DNA from 4 places in the Lysinibacillus sp. FSL L8-0312 genome. Region 3 is predicted to be linked to each of the others. Evidence: riboswitches for the same ligand, from Rfam matches in the RefSeq annotation. Region 3 holds a riboswitch; each other region holds the start of a gene.

Region 1 (2,202 bases), 2.7 Mb from region 3:
ATTCATTGGCTCCTGTGATGGATCATCATTCGGGAAGTAATTCACAGGAACAGCGATATCTATGCCCTTTGCGACATCCCGGCTATATTCATCGGCTAATGTTGTCGCATCATACTCCAGATGCCCTGTAATCATAATGTTTTTATTATCTTTTGATTGGACGATGAACACACCTGCATCCTCTGAATAGGATAATAATCGTAAGTCTGGATGATTGCGAACCTCGTCGATCGAAACAGAAGTATAGCGTGAATGTGGAGCGGTAAATAAATCACTGAAGCCACGTACTAAATCCACTGTTAAATCGGTGATTACATGGGAATAGACACCTGAGCATTTAGCTGAAAGTTCTACCTTTCCTATCCCATAATGATGATACAGTGCCGCCTGTGCCCCCCAACAGATATGTAAAACGGATGTCACATTCTTTTTGGACCAGTCCATAATTTCTGAAATTTCCCGCCAATAGTTAACTTCTTCAAAGGCCATTTTTTCTACAGGTGCTCCCGTAATAATCATCCCGTCATAGCGACGGTGACGAATTTGGTTGAACGTTGTGTAAAATAGCTGTAAATGTGATTTACTGACGTTTTTCGACTCATGTGTGGCCGTATTTAAAAAGGTGATATTTACCTGTAGCGGTGTATTCCCTAATAAACGTAGTAATTGAAGCTCCGTTTTTTCTTTTTCAGGCATTAAATTCAATATTAATATGTTTAACGGACGAATTTGCTGTGTTTTCGCACGGTCCTCTTCCATGACGAAGATTTTTTCCTCACGTAAATGTTCTCCAGCTGGTAAATTTTTCGGAATATTAATTGGCATCTTGCGTTCCCCTCTCTTTGATCACTCTCTTTTAGCAAACCTTGCTGACAAATTAAAAAATCCTCCTCATTCCATACGAGATAGAATGAGAAGGATTTTTTCACGTCCACTCTTATCTCTCAAAGGAAAAATCCTTCGCTGGAATTAGCACCTTTCTAACAATTGTTAGAGGTTGCTGAAGCGTCATCGGGCCAAATCCCTCAGCTTCTCTTGATAAGATTATTTAATTACATCGAATTGTAGCATGAATTAGTTAGAATATCAATAATTCATAGAATATTTTGTGATTCAAATGCATGTTCCTCGTTTATTTGATGTACACTAAGCTTGCTATAAGTAGTGTTTCTACATTTAAAATTTATGGTAAACATGCCGTATTTATGTTACCATATAACTTTAGTAACAGAGAGGAACGTGAATACTTTGATTAAAATTGAATTTCCAAAACCTGATGTAGTCATCCGTCAACGTGAACAAGAAGTAAAACCTGGTGATGTGCCTATCACACCATACTTTGGTTTTATTGACTTCCATAAAATCACACGTGATAAAGGCGGCATTTTTTTATTCTATAATGACAAGAATGAGCTATTATTTGTCGGCAAAGCACGTAAAATTCGTCAACGTATTAAAAAGCATTTCGAGGACAATGTATCTCCGATGAAAAATCATCGTGATGAAGTGTTCAAAATTGAGGTCTATGAAGTAGAAGATCCAATGGAACGTGAAATTTACGAAACATATGCGATTAACACTTTCCGCTCCAAATACAATGTAGAGAAAGTCTTTTATTAAGATATCTTGTAAAGAAACCGAAATCTCATTTAATGGGATTTCGGTTTTTGTCTTATATAGAGGTTACGCGATCTATTGGCGTACTCTCGCCGTTTATTCGCAAATCAATCGTGTCTAGCTCAGGATCTTTGGTGATGATTTTATATACATAGGGTTGAGCCACTTTTCGTTGCTCGCTACCTTCTTTCAGTTGGATGACTTGACTATTTTCTTCAGCCGCAATACTTGCCAGCACATTCCCTTTCGAATAATAAACAAGATAATACGTAGAGTCATCTTCATACAATAATTGAATCTTATCATTAGCCTCAATTTTTTGTTGAATATTGTCTGGAACGACAGTTAGCTCATGAATCATTAGTAGTTTGGTAGGCGTTTTAGCGTTACATGCTCCTAACATTAATAAGCTCATTAAACCTAGCAACACGAATTTTTTCACGTTACTCCCCTTCCCTTATGACTATTCTAAGAAAAAAGCTTTACGCTCCTTAGCAATCCAGTCTTCTAATTCCTGATCATCACGTTTTACCAATCGATTGATAAGGACGTCATGCCAAACATAATCCTCTAACAAATAAATAT
Region 2 (2,202 bases), 730 kb from region 3:
TAAAAACTTCTATGTGGAAAAATCTAGCTGCAGTTAAAACCAACTGTGTATATGAAGTGGATTTTTTAACATGGATGAATTACGGTATTCTGTCTCATAGTAAAAAAATTGATGATGTCTTACATGTTCTCGGCTAAAAGAGGAAGCTCACTTTGGCTTCCTTTTTAAATGATTAGGACAGACATTGCACTGCAAAATAACACCTAAAGACGTTTAGCTACATAAGATAAGATATCAGCTATAGGATAGGAGGAATTACATTGTATTACAATCCTTATCCGTACTTTGTTCATCCTTATCATTACCCAACGTCGCCACTTGCCCAGCAGCTTGCCGTTAGACCTATTCCTCAACATTTAGCAATGCCGAACACTACCCCCTTTCCACCTGTCGACACACATAAATTAAAAATGTCAGCTACACGGATAAAGGCGATCATGCAACAGGCTCAATTGCTTACGGATAAAATTGATAGCTCTCAACAATTTGCACATGATCTAATGAATGCTGCACAGCTTTCAAATAAAACAGAGGTTGATAAATTAATCACATCAACAGGCATTACGATGAAATTTGATGCAAATTATACACCAGACAATTTCAGAATACGTCTTATGGATAATGGTTGTTGTGGCATAACCATAAATTTAAGTTGGTAAAAAAATTTACCCTTATATCTCTATCGAACTTGTAAACTATAAAATTCTATGCTAAAGTGTTTTATTATTATTTCTGAAAATTCTTATATCACTTTTCTTATCAAGAGAGACGGAGGGATTGGCCCGATGAAGTCTCAGCAACCAGCTCAACAGTATGGTGCTAATTCCAATTGGCAAAATTTTAAGCCTGAAAGATGAGAAGAAGAACTACCGTTGCTTATTCTGGAGTCCTCTTCTAAGGGGACTCTTTTTTATGTTCTACTAATTTTAACAGAAAGCAGTGAAATCAATGTCAAACCAACTTTTACAAGCATTACAATTATTAAAATCAAAACAATGGGTTGATTTAACACATACATTCGGCCCTAATTCCCCACATTTTTTTATGTTTGAAGATGCTAAATTTGAAACATTATTCTCTCATGATGACGGGTTCTTCGCACAACAATTCACGTTCCCAGGACAATATGGCACACATATCGACCCACCCATTCATTTTGTGCGAGACTCCCGCTATCTAGAAGAATTAGAACTAAAAGAACTAGTTCTTCCTCTTGTCGTTATTGATAAATCACGAGAAGCTGCTAGCAATCATGACTTCTCGCTAAGTGTGCAAGATATTTTTGATTTTGAAGCACAACATGGAGTAATTGAAGCAGGTACCTTTGTAGCGCTACGTACGGATTGGAGTAAGCGCTGGCCAGATAAAGAGGCATTTAGTAACCAAGATATGGATGGACATAACCATATACCAGGCTGGGGCTTAGAGGCATTACAATTTTTATTGAAGGAACGTCAAATAAGTGCACTTGGCCATGAAACATTTGATACTGATTCAGCCGCTGATTTTCACAAAAATGGTAAGCTAGATGGCGAATACTTCGTGCTTGAACAAAACATCTATCAAATTGAGTTGATGACTAACTTGGACAAGCTACCTGCGAAGGGGGCAATTATCTTCAATATCGTCCCTAAGCCTGAAAAGGCATCTGGATTCCCTGTACGCTCATTTGCTATTTTGCCATAACACAAAGGTCTGTACGATTCATATGTTGAATCATACAGACCTTTATTTTCGTATATTTCTTTTTTTGAATAGATAGTAAACGATGAGCATTACGAGGCCAAACAATAGGATGAGATAAATACTATAATGGGATAAATAATAACCAACAAACCGCCACTTCTCCCCAAGCATCCTCCCTAACGTTATAAATGTGAAAGTCCAGATAAATGCCCCTGTATAGGCAAAAAAAGCAAACTTTCTATATGGATAATTATTAATTGCCGCAATATAGGCTGTCAGATGTCGTACACCAGGTATAAAATAGCCTATTAATAATAAAGTTGGCCCAATTTTAGTAAACAGTTGTTTTGTAAAATCAATTTTTTGCTCCGTAATATGAATTTTGGGTCCATATTTCTGCAATAATGGTAAGCCAAAACGATAGCCGATATAGTAGCTTAAGGTAATACCGCCAACTGCACCAATCATTGCACTTACTAAAGCGGGAATGTGTTCAAGGCTTTCTATATAAACGCT
Region 3 (2,202 bases):
AAAAATATCCATTGTAATATTATTTCTTTTTCTTAAATGCAGACGTTACTTTAGGCTCTGTACCCTTCACTAATCGTTGGATATTTTCGATGTGCAGGATAATAGCTATGCCAAAAAGAAGGACAGCAATTATAGTTGGGCCAATTCCAGGAATCCATAAATATGTTGCCGTACAAAAAACGAGATAAAACTCTAGAACACCGACAATTAAATAGTTAGTTGCAAAGGATAAAATGACAAATAAAATAAGTGCAAATAAACCAATCTTCCAATCTACAGCAAGTAGAATTCCAATAATAGAGGCAGTTCCTTTCCCACCATTGAAGCCCATATAAAATGGGAAATTATGACCCAAAATAACCCCTGCAGCAATAATGTAGGTCAGGAGCCATATTTCTCCTTCGGTTAAATGCGGAGCATCTGCTAAATAAAAGTGTGCACCGATAATAGCTACAACGCCTTTGCCAATATCGATTAGGGCTACTAAAACGCCATATTTCCAGCCGAGGGAAAGTGTAGCATTAGAGGCACCTGCATTGCCATGGCCAGCTTTTTTTAAATCAACCCCCGATAAAAATTGTGCCACTTTAGAGCCGTGAATACAGCCAATTAAATATCCAACTAAGAGAAAAATGATCACGGCTTTTACCATAAAAATACTCCTTTCAAATTTTTTTCTAAATTAGTGTATGCGTTCATATTACGTATAAGAGCTGACAGAAGTTTCGGAAAAAATAAAATTTACATATTGACAGAAAAAAACTCTATGTTTATACTGTGTTACAACGATGGAAATTGAATCTCATACTCTTATCAAGAGCGGCGGAGGGATAGGCCCTATGATGCCCAGCAACCAGTAAGTGATGAACTTACTAAGGTGCTAATTCCTACAGATTCTTACTTGGATCTGGCAGATAAGGGGAGGAAAACTTGCAACCGCAACCCTCTTCTTAACAGGAGAGGGTTTTGTTTTCTACACATAAATCCTCCTCATCTCCGGTACCATCGTAAAAAAATAATTGGAGGTACACAATGACAAATTTTAAACCAGAAACATTGCTGTTACATGGTGGTCAAGAGCCAGACCCAGTGACGGGCTCTAGAACAGTTCCTGTCTATCGCTCAACTGCTTTCGTATTTAAGGACACTGCTCATGCGCAACGTCTTTTTGCCTTAGAGGAAGCGGGGAACATTTACACACGGATTACAAATCCGACAGTGGATGTTTTTGAAAAGCGTGTGGCCTTATTGGAAGGTGGAACAGCAGCAGTAGCACTTTCATCTGGTGCAGCAGCTATCGCATTTTCCATTTTAAATCTAGCTGGAGCAGGCGATGAAATAGTAGCAGGTAGTTCTTTATATGGTGGTACGTATAATTTATTTGCTAACACATTACCGAAGTATGGCATTAAAACAATTTTTGTAGATGAAACAAACCCAGAGAATTTTAAGGCTGCGATTACCGATAAAACGAAAGCTGTCTTCGCTGAAATTTATGGTAATCCAAGTTTAAAAGTTTTAGATATTGAAGCAGTAGCTAAGATTGCACATGCTAACAGTTTACCATTAATTATCGATAGTACATTTGCTTCTCCTTATGGTTCCACACCAATTGAATACGGTGCAGATATTGTTGTTCACTCCGCAACTAAATGGATAGGTGGTCATGGTACAACTTTAGGTGGGGTTGTTGTAGACGCTGGTAAGTTTGATTGGACTAGTGGACGATTCCCTGGATTTACGGAACCAGATGCTTCTTACCATGGATTACGTTACGGAATTGATACAGCTTCTGCTGCTTTTGCTACGAAGCTACGCGTACAGTTGTTACGTGACTTCGGTCCAACATTAAGTGCTGACGCAGCGTTTAATTTACTACAAGGTTTAGAAACGCTTCATTTGCGTATCCCTAAACACAATGAAAATGCGTTGGCAGTTGCTGAATATTTACGAAACCACCCATCTGTGGAGTATGTAAACTATAATGGCCTAGAAGATTTTGCGACACATGATTTGGCGAAAAAATACTTGAAAAATGGCTTCGGTTCTGTGCTTACATTTGGCATTAAAGGTGGACGTGAGGCTGGTCGAAAGCTAATTGATAGCGTGAAGCTGTTTTCACATGTAGCAAATGTAGGGGATGCCAAATCGCTCATTATTCACCCAGCATCTACTACACATCAGCAATTATCAACAGATGAA
Region 4 (2,202 bases), 3.4 Mb from region 3:
TTAACTAATTTATGACTAACTATAAAGAGGTGATTTGAATGACAGATCAAGTAGCTGCTTTTAAATTGGCATTAGGTAACTATCCTACAGGTGTAACGGTTGTGACAGCATGTCATGAAACGAATCCAATTGGCTTAACAGTCAATTCTTTTGCATCTGTTTCCATTGACCCACTACTTATTTTATGGTCACTTGATAAAAAATCTCAGCTCCATTCTTACTTTATGGGTGCGGAAAAATTCGCTGTCAATATTTTAGCGAGTAATCAAGAGCATTTATGTACATTATTTGCAAGTAAAGTCCCGGATCGCTTTGCTCAAGCTAAATGGTCTACTTCTACTTTTGGGCTACCGATTTTACATGATACAGCAGCTATTTTACAATGTAAATCATTTCAGCAAATAGATGCAGGCGATCATACTATTTTTATTGGGCAAGTGCTAGACATTACAAATTCTCAAAAAGAACCCCTTCTCTATCATCGTCGTCATATCGGTCCAATTCCAAAAAGCTTTTATAGCTAATTTCCATAAAAAAGAGCCACTTGTAAGCAATGGAAACCATGCTTATTAGTGGCCTTTTCACATCGTTCAACTGAAATGAGCATTATTTCTTCTGTGGAAATCTCTGCTTTTCAAGCCTATTAATTTGCACAATCACACCATCTTGAATCGTAATATTCACTTCACCAAATTCAAGATTTTGAATTGCCTTAGCAATTGCCTCTAATTTTTTATCATCTACCTTTGCCGATTGAGCCATACGATACACCCCCTCTTTATTCTCCTAGTTGTACAAAAGAGGCCAACGCATCAAACCGATTGATAGCCCCTCCTATCTCTCAGACACCATCTGTTGGATTTGGCACCTATCTTCTCGGTTGCCGAGGCTTCATGGGGCCAAGTCCCTCCACCTCTCTTGATAAGAGTACTGCGTTTCTTGAAAATAATTCTATAATTCTGTTATCCGAATGTCAATATAAAATATTAGAAAACCTAGCTGAATACTTTGTAATAGCATCCTCTCTGTTACAATTCACTCATAATCCTATCGTATTGTATGCTATGTCAGTCTATCTAACCACAATGGCAAAGAAAAAAACTGTGTAGAAGCATGACCTTCTCCACAGTTCATCACGTTATTCCCTATGCAAACATTCCATTAAAGTTTGTGCTGTCTGTTGCTTGCCCATCACCTTAATTGGTTGTCCCTCAGCAGGCACGATCCAATGAGGCTCATCCCCGCCATATAAAGACTGCGAGCTATTTGCAACCATAAATTGAGCATGCGCGGCTTCCATACGCAGTCTTGCACGAGCGAGTAAAAAATCCTCATCATTTGTAGCTTCTAGCTTAAAGCCCACTAGCGTTACATTCGGTTGCCAGCCCTTGATTTGCCCTAATACTTTTGGTGCCTTTTTAAAATGGATAATAGGTGGTTCGTCAGAAGGCATTTTCCCCGCTTCCTCCATTAAATTACCGGATTGATCATAAACCTTGTCAATAACCCAATCGGAGCCAGCAGCAGCCATAATAACAATATCGACTTGTTGTAGCTGAACCGCATGACGTACCTTTTCTCCTAAATCCTCAATACCTTCAAATTTTACCAATGTCATTTTGTCGTGATTTGCTGGAAGCTGTGCAAAGTAGCCATGCATATATATTACATTCGCACCCTTAGCCAATGCGGCCTCTGCTAAATAACAGCCCATTGTCCCTTTTGATAAATTCGTGTGCCCTCGTACACGATCCCATTTTTCAAGTGTTCCCCCACTTGTAATGAGTACGGTTTTGCCTTGTAATGTCCCCATACACTCACCTATTTTCTACAATATATACAAATACTATTTTAACGTAATGTAAGGATGTGCTTCAATAGCCACAATCATAGCGTACTATTTTGCTCTTTTAACCAAGCACTTAATATTTCCGCAAATTTCTTGGTAACAGGGGAAGCATGGTGCTTCATCGCAATTCCAATGGTACGGTAGCCTCCTTGCTTTAGCGGGATTGCTTTTAACGTTGATGGTAAATGTTGAATGACCAATTGAGGCAAAATACTAATGCCTAAATGATGGGAAATCATTGAAAGAATCCCTACCTCCTCAGAAAGCTCAAAGCGAATATGGGGCTTTACATGATATTGCTCCAACAGTACCTTTACATCATTTGTCCCTTTATAGGAAGTCATGATAAAAGG

The links. Region 3 has a riboswitch for S-adenosylmethionine ahead of MHI22_RS18435 (O-acetylhomoserine aminocarboxypropyltransferase/cysteine synthase family protein). Riboswitches for the same ligand answer to the same signal wherever they lie in the genome.
Region 1: linked by a shared signal. The riboswitch ahead of metA (homoserine O-acetyltransferase MetA) and the one ahead of MHI22_RS18435 (O-acetylhomoserine aminocarboxypropyltransferase/cysteine synthase family protein) in region 3 are both predicted to bind S-adenosylmethionine.
Region 2: linked by a shared signal. The riboswitch ahead of MHI22_RS14690 (cyclase family protein) and the one ahead of MHI22_RS18435 (O-acetylhomoserine aminocarboxypropyltransferase/cysteine synthase family protein) in region 3 are both predicted to bind S-adenosylmethionine.
Region 4: linked by a shared signal. The riboswitch ahead of MHI22_RS01230 (YezD family protein) and the one ahead of MHI22_RS18435 (O-acetylhomoserine aminocarboxypropyltransferase/cysteine synthase family protein) in region 3 are both predicted to bind S-adenosylmethionine.

The regions. Positions count from the first base shown of each region.
Region 1 covers NZ_JBBOOV010000001.1:931,038-933,239, forward strand. Annotated here, with positions in the region: gene metA (homoserine O-acetyltransferase MetA) at 1-825, opposite strand, end outside; SAM riboswitch class I at 935-1,045, opposite strand; gene MHI22_RS04760 (nucleotide excision repair endonuclease) at 1,195-1,620, shown strand; gene MHI22_RS04765 (hypothetical protein) at 1,673-2,059, opposite strand; gene MHI22_RS04770 (TrmB family transcriptional regulator) at 2,081-2,202, opposite strand, start outside.
Region 2 covers NZ_JBBOOV010000001.1:2,911,348-2,913,549, forward strand. Annotated here, with positions in the region: gene MHI22_RS14680 (helix-turn-helix domain-containing protein) at 1-137, shown strand, start outside; gene MHI22_RS14685 (hypothetical protein) at 261-659, shown strand; SAM riboswitch class I at 754-860, shown strand; gene MHI22_RS14690 (cyclase family protein) at 949-1,686, shown strand; gene MHI22_RS14695 (DedA family protein) at 1,729-2,202, opposite strand, start outside.
Region 3 covers NZ_JBBOOV010000001.1:3,637,842-3,640,043, forward strand. Annotated here, with positions in the region: gene MHI22_RS18430 (glycerol-3-phosphate acyltransferase) at 20-652, opposite strand; SAM riboswitch class I at 808-921, shown strand; gene MHI22_RS18435 (O-acetylhomoserine aminocarboxypropyltransferase/cysteine synthase family protein) at 1,033-2,202, shown strand, end outside.
Region 4 covers NZ_JBBOOV010000001.1:247,521-249,722, reverse strand. Annotated here, with positions in the region: gene MHI22_RS01235 (flavin reductase family protein) at 39-524, shown strand; gene MHI22_RS01230 (YezD family protein) at 607-762, opposite strand; SAM riboswitch class I at 832-928, opposite strand; gene MHI22_RS01225 (phosphopantothenoylcysteine decarboxylase domain-containing protein) at 1,139-1,813, opposite strand; gene MHI22_RS01220 (LysR family transcriptional regulator) at 1,888-2,202, opposite strand, start outside.